2 regions of the Methylosinus sp. shoA genome follow, and region 2 is predicted to be linked to the other one. Evidence: riboswitches for the same ligand, from Rfam matches in the RefSeq annotation. Region 2 holds a riboswitch; the other holds the start of a gene.
The links. A riboswitch is a leader RNA that binds a small molecule or an ion and turns the genes downstream of it on or off. The one in region 2 is predicted to bind cobalamin.
Positions count from the first base shown of each region.

Region 1: linked by a shared signal. The riboswitch ahead of AC6IW9_RS07050 (TonB-dependent receptor plug domain-containing protein) and the one ahead of AC6IW9_RS07705 (ribonucleoside-diphosphate reductase subunit alpha) in region 2 are both predicted to bind cobalamin.

Region 1 is NZ_AP046091.1:1,545,879-1,553,115, reverse strand. Features, by position in the region: gene AC6IW9_RS07050 (TonB-dependent receptor plug domain-containing protein) at 1-1,869, opposite strand, end outside; cobalamin riboswitch at 1,974-2,175, opposite strand; partial or broken gene AC6IW9_RS07045 (transposase family protein) at 2,303-2,491, shown strand; gene AC6IW9_RS07040 (Tn3 family transposase) at 2,466-2,810, opposite strand; partial or broken gene AC6IW9_RS07035 (PHP domain-containing protein) at 3,007-3,611, shown strand; gene AC6IW9_RS07030 (hypothetical protein) at 3,856-4,104, opposite strand; partial or broken gene AC6IW9_RS07025 (ABC transporter ATP-binding protein) at 4,104-4,603, opposite strand; gene AC6IW9_RS07020 (TonB-dependent receptor) at 5,203-7,237, shown strand, end outside.
Region 2 is NZ_AP046091.1:1,713,985-1,721,221, forward strand. Features, by position in the region: gene AC6IW9_RS07700 (ribonucleotide-diphosphate reductase subunit beta) at 1-946, opposite strand, end outside; gene AC6IW9_RS07705 (ribonucleoside-diphosphate reductase subunit alpha) at 937-2,841, opposite strand; cobalamin riboswitch at 2,942-3,141, opposite strand; cobalamin riboswitch at 3,243-3,450, shown strand; gene AC6IW9_RS07710 (TonB-dependent receptor plug domain-containing protein) at 3,581-5,620, shown strand; gene AC6IW9_RS07715 (hypothetical protein) at 5,754-6,302, shown strand; gene AC6IW9_RS07720 (DUF7676 family protein) at 6,371-6,940, shown strand; gene AC6IW9_RS07725 (DUF7676 family protein) at 7,074-7,237, shown strand, end outside.

The sequences.
Region 1 (7,237 bases), 170 kb from region 2:
CGCATAGGTCGAGAGCGTCACGCGTCGCGATTTGACGAAGTCGTAATCGGCGCGAGGCCCGGCCAGATTGAGCCGCGCCTCGAGCTCGAGGCCCGGAACGCCGGTGTAGACGAGCGCGGCCATGGCCTTGTCGCGCGGGCGGCGCAACAGGCCGACGTTCTCGGCGAGATCCTCGGCGACGAGATGCGTGTAGCTCGCCTTCAGGCGCCATTCGGACGGAACGAGCGCGGCCTCGCCCGAAAATTCGACGCCGCGGGTCCGCGCCCGGCCGACATTGAAATAGCAGCCGAAGACTTGCGTCGCCGTGCAGGTCGGCGACGAGCCATATTCGATGAGCTCGCGGAAGTCGTTCTCGAACAGGCTCACCGAGGCGAACAGGCGATCGCCGAACAGGGTCTGATCGAAGCCGAAGTCATAGCCGAGGCTCGTTTCCGGCTTCAGGCGCGGGTCGCCATATTGGCTGAAGCGCTGATAGAGCGAGGCGATGCGCGCGCCCGTTCCGGCGCTGGCCTTGAGCTTCGTCCCTGTCTCCTCGACACGATAGGCGGCGGTCGCGCGCCACGTGCCGAAAGTGTGATTGGCCTCGACGGCGTCGATGCGGCCGCCATAGGAGAGATCGAAGCGGTCGAACACGGTGAGCTTGTGCTGGGCGAAGCCGGAATGGGTCGTCTGCGCGGCGTCGATCGGCGTGAAGCTTCCCGCCGGCGCCGGTTCTTGCGACGTGTGGACCGCCTCCGTCTCCTCGCGGGCGCCGAAGGTGAGGAGGCCAAAGGAATCGAGCGTCAGATCGCCCTGATATTCGAGCCCGCGGCGCTCGCCGCGCGATCCGGTCCGGCAGTCGAAGGAGGCGAAGCTCGCATCGAAGCAGGCGTTCGGCTGCCAGACGTCGCGGTCGATCACATTGCCGAACAGGACCAGCCGATTATGGAGCCTGCGGTCGATGAGATCGGCGTCGATGCGCACATAGCCCTGGCCGAAGGACGAATGGGAATGATTTTCGCGGTCGAACACGTCGGCCGGCGAGAAGGCGAAAGGATTGTCGAAGCGGATCGCACTATCGTAGCCGATGAAGGCGGCCTCGACCGAGAGTTCCTCCGAAATGCGATAGCCGAGCCTCGCGCTGGCGCCGCCCTTGTTGGTCGGATCGTCGGACGGCAGGGGCGGCGGCGGCGTCACCCCGTCGCCGATGGTGAGCGGCCGCGTGATGCGATAGCCGAAGCGCGGATGTCCGTCGACATGCAGCGCATCGATCGCGAAGGCGTACCAAAGCTGTCCCTCGCTTCCCGAAAGGCTCGCGCGGGTATGGATCGTTCCATAGGAGCCGCCTTCGAAGAGGACGGACCCTTTCGGCGCGCCCTCGCCCTTGCGTGTGATGATGTCGATGACGCCGCCCATGGCGTTCGAGCCGTAGAGCGACGATTGCGGTCCGCGCAGCACCTCGATGCGTTCGATGTCGGTGGCGACGAGGGCGCCGAAATCGACCGAGCCGTCGGTCGAGGACGGATCGCCGATGCGCACGCCGTCGATGAGCACGAGGGTCTGGCCGGGCGTTGCGCCGCGCAGATAGACGAAGCTCTGCGTTCCGACGCCGCCGGATGAATAGAGGTCGAGCCCGGGCGTCCCGCGCAGAGCCTCGACGAGACCGGTTCCGGCGCGCTTCTCGATCTCCTTGGCCGAGACGACAGTGATGGCGGAGGCGGCGCGCGACGCCGGCTCTTCGACGCGATCAGCGGAGACGACGGTCGCGGCGCCGATCTCGACGGTCGGCAGCGCCTCCTGCGCGGCGGCGAGAACGGGAAGAAACGCAAAGAGAGAAGCAGAAAAGAGCGGCGCGCCGAGACACGCGGACCGCGCGGAATGGAAAGACATGGACGAAACGCTCGCAGCGTGACGTGGGCCGTCACTGCGAAGGTCTCGACCCGTCCATCGAACGGGTCTCGGCCGCATCGGTGCACCCCGCCCGACGCTCTCGCGCGTGACCACGAATGATGGCAGGTCTCCTGGCTCGCGGGTCCTCGCCGCTCTGACCGCCTTCCCGGAACGCTTGCTCCAGTGGCTTTCGGTCTTCGGCTATCCGCTCACAGTTGCGGGGGCAGCCGCGGAATCGCGCCGCCGCCGACGCTCACCGCATTCCCATTCGATCCCTCACGGGGAACCATCGACGATAAGTCATAGGCGAGACTGCGCGCGAGTCAAGCTCGAGGCGAGGCCGGGCCGGGGCGATCGGGTGAAGAAGTAGGTGACAGATCGCTTTCGTGCTGAATCAGTCGACCTCCTGTGGTTCGGGCAGGAGGTCAAGTCGATGGACGAGAGCGGGTCGGATTGCGCGGCTTTGGCCGAGACGACGGTGTTTCTGCACTATTTCAACGACATGCCGGACGAACGGCGGCCCGGCAAGGTGATGTATCCGCTCGACGAGATCTTGCTCTTGTCCCTGCTCGCCGTGCTGGCCGGGGCGGAGGCCTTCACCGACATCGCGCGCTTCGGCGAGAAGAAGCTCGACCTTTTGCGTCGCTTCCGCCCCTCCGCCAATGGCATGCCGGCGCGTGAATCGCATCGACAAGACAGGCGAGCGCCGCCTGATAGGTTTCGTCCCGCACATGCCATTCGGCGGTCCAGAGCAGCTTGGAATGCGTGGAGACGGTGGAGCTGCGCGCCATCCGTGCGAGGCCGAGATTGGTGGCGTCGGCGAGCAAGGCGGTCATCAGCGCGAGAATGTCCTCCGGCGGCGCGCCGCTGCGCAGATGGAGAAAGCGCTCTGAGAAGCCCGTCCATCCGTGCACCTCCGCAAGGAGATCGATGATGCGCATCCGGTCGAGCCGCCGCTGTTGTCGGCATGACTGCGGTCGGGCTACGCCCGCCCTCCGTCACGCCGACAACGGCGGAAACCGCGCGCTCGAAAGGGGTATGCAAATGCGGGGTCCCGTTTCGATGGCGTTTGACAGACTTGCCCGATGATGTGGTGCGGACACTGCGCCAGACTCACGCTGATCGAGAAGCTGAACTTATTTCCTAACGGTGCATTCGATCGTGCGCTTCGCCCGCTCGAAGGACATTCTCTGCCAGGGCCGCGGCTCCGCGGCGAACTCGGCTTTCTGCTACGTGTTGGGCATCACCTCGATCGATTCGGCGAGGAATGATTTGCTGTTCGAGCGCTTCGTCAGCGAGGAACGTTGCCAGCCGCCCGACATCGACGTCGATTTCGAACATGAAAAGCGGGAGGTGGTGATGCAGTGGATCTTCAAGCAATATGGCCGTGACCACGCTGCCCTCTGCTCGACTGTCATTCGCTACCGCACCAAGGGCGCGATCCGCGACGTGGGCAAGGCGCTCGGCCTCACCGAGGACCTGATCAAGATGCTGTCCTCTCAGGTCTGGGGATGGTCGGACGATGGCGTCGAGGACAAGCATGTCGAGGCGCTGAACCTCAATCTCTCCGATCGACGGCTGCGCCTGACGCTCGATCTCGCCCGTCAGCTCATGGGCGCGCCGCGCCATCTCAGCCAGCATCCCGGCGGTTCGTGCTGACGCACGATCGGCTCGATGAGCTCGCGCCGATCGAGCCCGCAGCCATGGTCGATCGGCAAGTGATCGAATGGGACAAGGACGACGATCGTTTTGCGCCACAGGGGTTGAAACCGGACGCTTTTTGCGCGCGATGCCAGTTCGAGATGGAGTCGTAACATGTCCTGCGCGGGCGCATTCCGGCTGTTCGCGTCTCGGCGATACGACAGACGAGAGTGCGCATATCGATCCAAATTTTTGATCATGGCGACGGGTGGGCAGACGGCGATTCATTGTCCATCGAGCGCTGCCGTCGGCGGTTGTGGTGGCCCTTCGCTCGGCCGCCGCGTTTCAGAGCGCGGCATTGTACGCCCGATCGGCTTCGACGGCGCGACGCGGCATCAGAACAGGAGCGATCGTCTCGAGCTCTTTGCCTTCATGCTCGAAGGCGAGCCGCTTCAGCGGCGCGCGATAGAGCGATCCCAGATTCTGCTCGGAAAGAATATCGCGCGCCGAGCCGCAGAGATAGTCTCCGGCGCCTCGCATCAGCAGCGCATCGTCGGCCACCGCCAGCGCGTGATGGGGATGATGCGTGGTCATCACAATCCGTCCTCGCGCGCGAGCGAAGCGATGCGCTCTAGGACGAGAGCTTGGTTCTCGAGGTCGAGCGCCGACGTCGGTTCGTCCAATATGAGAATGTCGGCCTCCGCCACGAGCGCCCGCGCGAAGATCACGAGCTGGCGCTGGCCGCCCGAGAGCTCGTGAAACGGCCGTGCGGCGTGATGAGCCATTCCGAAGCGATCGAGCGCGGCCGGCGCGGCCTCTTCGTCGGCGCGCGAGGGTTGCGAGAACAGACCGATCTTTCGCGCGCGGCCCATCAGCGCCATAACCCCACTTCGAACAGTTACGGGACGAAAGCGACCCGACCGCTCACGACGAGGCTTCCTTTGCAAGGCTTCAGAGCTCCGACGAGCAGATACAGTAAGGTTGTCTTGCCGCGCCCATTGGGGCCGAGGAGAGCGAAGACGCTCCCGCGCGAGATCCTCGCCTCGCAGTGACGCAGCACCCAGAGGTTCTGGCCGATAGAAGTAGCCGGCATCTGACATCGATACCGCCATTTCTGATATTTTCTTCATGCAGCGCTCCTCTGTCTGGCCGATACGCCACGAAATACATTTACGCCTTTAGCATGATGAAGACCAGACCTTCCTGCTCGCAGGGCGACATCCTGCTCGGGCGCGCGGGAAGCTCCTTATGATAGCAGGCCGGAGCCAACGGCAACCTATAGTTATATAGTTGTTAAAACGTGCAAAATTACGCCCGCCTGCCTGCCGTCGAGGCAAGCTCGTCCTGCCTTCGAGGTGGAGGCCTGATTCTCTGCACATGCTACATGCGGCCATGCGTCAAATATACGCTATATATATCACAAACATATTGATAATGTCTGGTCAGAACGACCGCGCGACCGCCTCCCTCGTCGCCGCCGGCCGGAGAAGGAGAGCCGTGATCATGTCCTATCGCCGCATACGCCGTCCCGCTTCCGCGAAGGGCTCGACGAAAACCCTCGCAGGCGCGTCTCTTTCCAGCCTCATCCTGTCGACGGGGTTCGCGATAGCGGAGCCCCCCGCGCGCCTACCCGACATCGATGTGGCGTCGCAGAGCGACGGAGGGGAGAAAAAAGAGCGTCGCGCCGAGGCCATGGGCAAAAGATCGATCGACACGCCGAACACAACGACGCGTTTCGATTCGGCCGCGATCACCGCCGTCGGCGGCGCCGGCCAGACCAATCTCTATCGCTCGATTGACCAGCAACCGTCGATCCATGTGGAATCCGCCGCGGCTTTCGGAATCGGCGAAAGCGAGACAAATATAAATTCCCGCGGCAAGTTCAGCCGCCATTTCGGCCGCACCGTGGAAGGATTGGCGATCACCAGCCGCGACGCCGCCAACGATATTCTCGATCTCGAGGACGTCGACCACATCGACGTCTATCGCGGCGCCGTGCCGACCGACAAAGCGGTCGGCTTCTTCAACACCTCCGGCAGCATGGATATCGTCATCCGCCGACCTTCGGACCTGCCGGGATTTCAGGTCAATCAGACCGTCGGAAACTACAGCCTGCTGCGCACCTATGCGCGCGCCGACACCGGTCTTCTTCCCGGCGGCGCCAAGGCGTTTGTTTCCGGCTCCTGGACGACCGTGAACAAATGGCGGGGCAGCGGCGAAACCGAGCGCGGCAATTTCGAGCTCGGAGCGACCGTGCCGCTCGGCGACATCGGCAAGGCCGAGATCTTCTACATCCACAAGGATCTCGATCAGGATCGATATCGCCCACTCAATTACGCGCAAGCGATGGACCTGCGCAACAATTACAGGCTCGACTATTATGGCCTCCTCACCGGGAATGCGCGCGCGGATTATCAATATTACGATTACAACACCCAGCGATTGATCGACAATCGTCTCTTCGGCAACATCGTCTTCGATGTCGGCAATAAGGCGCATTTCACGCTGAAGCCATTCTATTCGGTGGAAAGCGGCTACGGCCTCACCGGTTCGGCGAGCGCTTTGTCGAAACTCGGCGGAAGCGCGGGAATCGTCCGGCAATATCGCGACTCCACGATCTTCGGGACCGTCGCGGAATATGACGACAAATTCGGCGATGTCGCATGGAAGTTCGGCTATTGGTTCTATGAGCGCGACGCCAAAGCCATGCCGATCAGCGCGGCGAAGGGTTATAGCCTGAACGCGGCGGGTCAGATGCAGTTCGCCGGATGGACCGCGCTCGGCAAATTCGCCGACGGCGTCAACACCGTATTCAACTCGCCCTACGCCATGATCGAGACGCATATCGGCGACGCCACCGTCACGGCCGGTCTGCGCTACCTGAATTACTACTACGGCAGCGCTTTGTTCTATAATACGAGCGGCCTGCCGGACGTCGATTATGTCAGCATCTTCGGCTTTGCGACTCCAGATCCCTATGCATCGACCTCGTCGCGAACGTTCACCGGATGGCTCCCCAATTTCGGCGTGCTCCTTCCCTTGTCGAAAGAAGTGACAGCGAGCCTGTCCTATGGACGTAATTATGCGCGGCCGGAATTCGGTTCGCAAACCTTTCTCAACAACGAAGCGAAATTCGTCGCGGCAGGCGTGACGATGGATCGCCTCGCGCAGAGGCTGAACATCGAGACCTCCGACAATATCGACGTCGGCCTGCGCTACAAGGACGACGCGCTCACAGTCGACGGGACGCTGTATTACGCGCATTTCCAAAACCGTCAGGTGCAGGCCGTAGATCCCACCGTCGGCCTCGCCTATAATATGAACGCCGCGCAGGCGACGAGCTATGGAGCCGAGGTCTCGGGCGATTGGCGGATTACGCCGGAGATCGACGTCTTCGCATCGGCGTCGTACAATCGTTTCGTCTTCGACGACGACATCCAGACCGCGACGAGTGTCACGCTGCGATCGAAAGGCAAGCAGGTCCAGGATGCGCCCATGTTCCAGGGCAATCTCGGAGCGAATGTCCGGCTGTTCGGCTTCAACATCACGCCCGTGATGCACTTGCTCGGACAGCGCTACGCCGACGTCCTGCATACACAACCCATTCCCGGCTACAGCGTCGTCGATTTGACGGTCGCCTATCCGCTGAAGGATCTCCCCTATGTGAAGGACGCGTCCTTGTCGCTCAACATCCAGAATCTGTTCAACACGAAATATATCGGCGTGA
Region 2 (7,237 bases):
GAGGATGCGGCTCGATCTGCCTTTGCTCTTCGTCGCCGGAAAAAAATCCGAAGAGCCCGGGCAATTTCAATTGCGCCAGCCGCCAGTCGGCGATGAAGCGCACATATTTCTTGATGTCGTCCGCGTTCATGCCTTCGACGTCGCCCAGAGCGAAAGCGAGATCGATGAAGCGCTCCTCGAGCCCGACCATGGTGCGGGCGACATCGAGGATATCGTCGCGCACGGCGCGGGTCACTGCTCCGGTTTCGTGGCTCCATTCATGGAAGAGCCGAATGATTCCTTCGCAATGCAGGCTCTCGTCCCGCACCGACCAGGTGACGATCTGGCCCATGCCGTTCATTTTGCCATGGCGCGGGAAGTTGAGGAGCATGGCGAAGCTGGCGAAGAGCGCCATGCCTTCCGTGAAGGCGCCGAACATGGCGAGCGTGCGCGCCACATCCGCGACCGTGTCGACTCCGAATGTGTGCATGTAATCGGCTTTCGCGCGCATTTCGGCATAGTCGCGAAAAGCGGCGAATTCGGTCTTCGGCATTCCGAGCGTCTTCAACAGGAGCGCATAGGCGTCGATGTGCACGGTCTCCATATTGGAGAACGCCGCCATCATCATCTGGATTTCGAGCGGCTGGAACAGAGGAATGTAACGCTTCAGGTAGTTGTCGCCGACCTCCACGTCCGATTGCGTGAAGAAGCGGAATATCTGCGTGAGCAATGACCGTTCGGCGTCGCTGACGCGTTCCGACGCCCAATCCTTGATATCGGCGCCGAGCGGCACTTCCTCGCCCATCCAATGGGTCTGCTGCTGGCGCTTCCAGAAATCATAGGCCCAAGGGTAGCGCTCGACGTCGTAGGAGCCGGTCGCCGTCAGCAGGCCGACGCGCCCCGAGCCGATGAGCGAGCGCGGATCGGCGTCGGCGAGCGAGAGGCCCGAGAGCTCGATCACTGGCATGAGAGGCACTCCTCGTAGTCGCGGCGAGGAGCGGAATGTCCGGCGGAGGCGGCATTCTCGATGCGGCCGGCGAATCCGGCGCGGCTCAAGGACTTCGAGCGACAATAATAGAGGCTCTTGAGGCCGAGCTCCCACGCCTTCCAATGCAGCATGTGCAGGTCCCATTTGTCGATGTCGGCAGGCAGATAGAGATTGATCGACTGGCTCTGGCAAATAAACGGGGCGCGATCGGCGGCGAGCTCTATGATCCATCTCTGGTCGATCTCGAAGGCCGTGCGGAAGACGGCTTTCTCCGCATCGCTCAGCGCGTCGAGATGCTGCACGGATCCTTCCTGTTCGAGGATCGAGCGCCATGTCGCTTCCTTGTCGAGTCCCTTCGCTTCGATCAGGCGCTCGAGATGGGGATTGCGGACGCTGAAGGCGCCGGAGAGCGTCTTGTGCGTATAGATGTTGGCTGGGACCGGCTCGATGCAGGCGCTCGTTCCGCCGCAGATGATGCTGATCGAAGCGGTCGGCGCGATCGACAGCTTGTGGCTGAACCGCGCCCGCATGTCCCGCTCGGCGGCGTCCAGGCAGGCCCCGCGCTCTTCCGCGAGGAGGACCGAGGCGGCGTCGGCTTCGACGCGTATCTTTCGGAAGATCGCCTTGTTCCAGGATTTGGCGGCGACGCTCTCGAACGGAATTCCGCGCGCCTGAAGAAAGGAGTGGAAACCCATCACCCCGAGCCCGACGGAACGTTCGCGCAGGACCGAATAGCGCGCCCGCGCGAGCGTGTCGGGCGCGCCGTCGGCAAAAGCGGTCAGCACATTGTCGAGCATTCGCAGCACGTCTTCGACGAACCTCGGGTCGCTCTCCCATTGATCCCAGGTTTCGAGATTGAGGGAGGCGAGGCAGCAGACGGCCGTGCGCTCTTCGCCGCGATGGTCCTCGCCGGTCGGAAGAGTGATCTCGCTGCAGAGGTTCGACGTGGAGACGCGCAGGCCCAGATCGCGCTGATGCTTCGGCAGGGCCCGGTTCACCTGGTCGATGAACAGCAGGTAGGGCTCGCCGGTCTGGATGCGCGTCTCGAGGATGCGCTGCCATAATTGCCGCGCGTCGACCGACCTGACCGTCTCGCCGGTCTTCGGGCTCCTGAGCGCGAAGGGCGCTCCGGCGGCGACGGCCTCCATGAAGGCGTCGGTGACATTGACGCCATGATGCAGATTGAGGCCTTTGCGGTTGAAGTCGCCGGTCGGCTTTCGGATTTCCAGAAACTCCTCGATTTCGGGGTGATGAATGTCGAGATAGACGGCCGCGGAGCCTCTTCTCAGCGACCCCTGGCTGATCGCCAGCGTCAGGCCGTCCATGACGTGAATGAACGGAACGATGCCGGACGTCTCGCCATTGCCTCTCACCTTTTCGCCGATGGACCTCACGCGCCCCCAATAGGTGCCGATGCCGCCACCGTTAGAGGCGAGAGCGACATTCTCGTTCCAGATCGCGACGATGCCTTCCAGCGAATCTGGAACCGAGTTGAGAAAGCAGGAGATCGGCAGGCCGCGCGTCGTGCCGCCATTGGAGAGAATCGGCGTCGACGGCATGAACCAGAGACGCGACATGGTGTCGTAGAGGCGCTGCGCATGGGCTGCGTCATCCGCATAGGCGCAAGAGACGCGGGCGAACATATCCTGATAGCTCTCGCCCGGAAGCAGATAGCGATCGTCGAGCGTCGCCTTGCCGAAGGGCGTCAGAAGAGCGTCGCGCGAATGGTCGAGCCGAAGATCGCCGGGCGTCGGCGGCTTGGCCAAGGGTTGCGGCGGCGGGGAATGCAAGGCGCGAATGTGCGCGCTCTGTCGCGTCGGAAATATCTTTACGAGATGGCCGTGCTTGTCGAAATCGAACGCCGCCTGCGTCATGCGATGCCCCGCTCGCGTGAGGACGGACGCAGGAAGCAGCGAGCATCGTCCGTGCGATATAGAGCGCAGGACCGCCAGCGACCTCCGGACGCCCCGCCCGTGGACGAAAATGTTCGCGGCAGGTCTCCTGGCTCGCGGGTCGCGGCGCGATCAGCCTTCCCAGCGCATTCGCGCCAGTGGCGTCTTTGATCGCGCTCACCGCTCACAGTTGCGGGGGCAGCTTCGGATTCGCCTTTCGGCTCACCGAATTCCCTCTTAGCTCTGGAAACGAATCCAGAGACCGAGAACATCTATATGTTGGGGTCGGTTCGATGCAGCTGTCAATAGCTGGCTGAACAATATTGCTTCGAGCGATCTGTCTCGAGCGATCTGTCGCGGGCTTGACTGATTCTGCGTTCGACGGTTACATGATCGGCGATGGTTCCCTTTAAGGGATGAAAAGTGAATGCGGTGCGCGCGCTTCCGGGCGCGCAATGCCGCGGCTGCCCCCGCAACTGTGAGCGGCGAGCCGAGGACGAACGAAGCCACTGGGGTTCCATGCGACCTTGGGAAGGCCGTCCGAGGCGACGACCCGCGAGCCAGGAGACCTGCCATCATTCGTGGTCACGCGCGAAGGCGTCGGGCGGGGTGCACCGAGGCGGCCGAAACCCGCTGACATGCGCGCCTCGTGCGCGTGCGCACGGGTGGAGACCTTTCGCAGTGACGGTCCACGTCTGCTGCTGGTCTCGAACTCATGCACATGCAAGTCTCGCGAGCCGTCATCGACGGCTCGGTCGCGCACGTCCTGCGCGCGTCCACCATTTTCTCCGCCTTCGTCCTCGCCGCTCTTACGTCCCCAACGCAGGGGCAGGAGGTTCTGCCGGAAATCGAAGTGGGCACGGTCGTGACGCCCGACCGCGTCGAGGAGCCGGCCACGCGCACGGCCGCCTCCGTGTCGGTCGTGACGCCCGCCGAAATCGAGAAGCGCGGCTCGCTCGGATTGACCGACGTCCTGCGCGGCGTTCCGGGTCTCGATATCTACGGCTTCGGGGGACCAGGCGCGCAGTACAATGTCGTCCTGCGCGGCTCCACGCCGAGCCAGACGCTGCTGCTGATCGACGGCGTCCGCATCGGCGATCCTTCGAGCGGCGGCGGCGAGGCCGATCTCGGCGGCTTTGCAATTCTCGACCTCGAGCGGATCGAGGTTCTGCGCGGCCCGCAATCGGCTCTCTACGGCTCGGACGCGATGGGCGGCGTGATCAACCTCATCACCCGCAAAGGCGCAGGCAAGCCGCGCGGCTCCGTGCTCGCGGAAGGCGGAACCTACGGAACGGCCCATACGCGCGCCGCGGTTTCGGGCGGGGAGGGCGATTTGTCCTACGCCTTCGCCATCGACGCGCTGCACACCGACGGCTTTCCCCGCTACGGCTATCGCATCGCGCGGCCGCTGACGATGGCGGATCGCGTGACCTCTCTGCCGCCTCTGCCGGCCGGCGACCCCACCAATCGCGGCGGCGCGAGCGCTCGCCTCGGCTATCGCTTTTCCAACGACTTCTCCGTCGAAGGCGCGTTCAACGGGCATGACGCATCGATCCGCTTCGACAATCCGAGCGCGTTTGACCCGACGAACGTCTACAGTCCGAACAATCATCAGCACGCGTCATTCGCTCAAGGCTATCTGCGCGCCGATCTTGATCTGTTCGACCATCGTTTGCACAACCGGCTCACCCTGTTCCGCAATGTCACGAACAGAGACGTCTGGGTGACGGAATCCTGCTACGACTTGTCCTGGAACTCCTTCGACTGCCGGCTCGGCTATCGCGGCGGCCGGCGCGGGCTCGAATATCAGGGCGATTTGAAGCTCGAAGAGTTCGGGCTCGTCAGCTTCGGCGCGCGGAACGAGACCGAGTCGCTGCACACCTCGCAGGACCCGGCGCCTCTCGGAACATTCACGCCGACGGATGCGGCGCAGACGACGCATTCGGGATTCGCGCAACATCAGTTCACGGTGCTGGACCGATTCGACTTCACCACGAGCGGCCGCATCGACGCGGTCGACAACAACAGCACCTTCGCGACATGGCGCGCGACCGCCGCCTACCGTCTCGAGGAGACCGGCACGAAATTCCGGGCGACGGCGGGAACGGGCGCGCGCGTGGCGTCGCTCTTCCAGCGGTTCAGCCAATATGGCGACCCGAAGCTGTTGCCGGAGCGGAGCACGGGATTCGACGTCGGCGTCGATCAGAAGCTGTTCTCGGGGCGGGCGCTGCTGTCGGTCAGCTTGTTCGACAGCCGATATCAGAATCTCATCGGCTATGGGGTTTCGTCGGGCTGCACGGCGGTTCAGATCGCCGCTTTCGGCGGCTGCTATTACAATGTCGGACGCGCGGAGATGAAAGGCGTCGAATTTTCGGGCGAGGCGGTGATCGTCCCGGACGAATGGCGCGTGCGCGGGTCCTACACGCATCTCGCCGCGATCGACCGCGCCAAGGATCAGACGCTCACGCTGCGGCCGCGCGACAAGGGATCGGTCTCCGTCATCTACACCGGCATCCCGAAGCTCGAGCTCGAGGCGCGCGTGGTCGCGACCGGCGCGGTTCCCGCCACCGACTGGGTCTATTCCAAGCGCGTCTCGCTCGCGTCCTATGCGAGAGTGGATCTGTTCGGCAGCTATAAGTTCGACGACCTTTTCTCGGTTTTCGCCCGCATCGAGAATATCGGCGATACACGCTATGAGGAAACCAATAATTATGGAACGACGGCGCGGGCGGTCTATGGCGGCGTGAAGCTCACATGGTGAGTGGAGCGCGTCGCTCCGCTATTCGCCTTTGCGCATCGGCGGCGCGCGAGCCGTCCTTCGACCCGCCGCCGACAGAGAGTCGAGCCGGCTCCGATTTGACTTCATCGTATCGATCGACCAACAAAGGAGACGAATGATGCTCTACCGAATTCACGCACGAGCCCTTTGGATCGCGCTGCTGGTCGCGAGCGCGGCGCTGCTCAGCGGCGCTCTCGCCTGCGCGGCGCCCTTCGCGGCTTTCGCCGCTCTCGCGGCGATCACCCTGCCGAGGCGCGACGCCGCGCTCGTGGCGGCGTCTGCGTGGCTCGCCAATCAGCTGGTCGGCTTCACGATGCTGAATTATCCGGTTGCTTTCGACTCGCTGATCTGGTCCGCGATACTGCTCGCTTCCATGGTCGCGACTGCCGTAGCCGTGCAGACCGTCGGCGGCGGCCTGGCGCGGTTCGGGGCCGCAGCGGCGATCGTCGCGGGCTTCCTCGTGAGCCAGATCGTCTTCCGCGGTCTCATGATCGTCGCGGCGTCGCTCATGGGAGGAGTCGAAGGGTTCACGCTCGACGGTCTGGCCTATCTCTCCGCGCTCGATTCCGCGACCTTCGTCGGATTGCTCGCGATCGCGGAAATAGCCGCTTTCGTCGGGCGGTCGCTCCTCGCTCCTGTCCGAATGGCGCAGCCACGCGCCTGAGGAAGGACGGATTCGATCTTTGCAGGGACGCCGCAGCGCGGCGTCCCGCCTTTACCGGAGAAAGTGGAATGGCAGGTCTGGCTGCTCGTCACGAGCTGATCGACAATCCGGACGGTTCGCAGACACGCTACAGTTATTTCGACGCCTCGGAGGAGACTCTCGCTCGGCTCGTCCAGGAGCTCTTTGGAGATCATTGGCGGCGGCTCACCGTCGGTCCCTGGGTGCTCGGCGCGGTCTTCGAGCTCACCTTCGATCACCCGCCGAAGGTGACGATCCAAAACGGCTATCTGACCGTGGACGCAGGCGCTTGGCATTTTCATCTCTGCGTCGCGCAGTACAGAGGAAGCGGCTCGCCGGAGTCGCATCTCTTGCGTCGCGTGTCCAAGATCGCTTTCTATGATTGGCGAGGCGACGGCTCGATCAAGGAGCGCAGCTCCGGCATCCGCATGTGGAACGGCTATGGCGAGCAGATGACGACCATTTTCTTTCCGCATGTCCTGCTCGGCGAGACGCCCCATACGGTAGGCCCGCCGAACTGGGAAAATCTACGACTCTACTACGAATTCCGCCGGCGCTATCTGGACGAGCCCGTTCCTGCGGATCTGGAGGCGGCCGGACGCGCCCGATTGTGCGCCTAGCCTTCTGCTCAGGGCTCAGTGCGGCGCTATCCTCGTCGGCGACGACCGCTTTCTGAGCGGATCGACCCCTTCGCCCTACTTCGGGAGCGTGAAGTTCACCTGGTGACGTCGGTCCGAAGAAGGAGGCGAGAAGATGAGAGATTCGGCGCGGGCGACGCCCGAACGGAGAACGGACCCGGACGGGACGCCGGTCGACGTCTTTGCGTTGCCGGCCGATGCGGAAAGTCTCGAAGAGCTGCTTCGCGATCTGTTCGAGCGTCATTGGGAAGAGATCGTGTTCGGCCCGATCATCCAGGG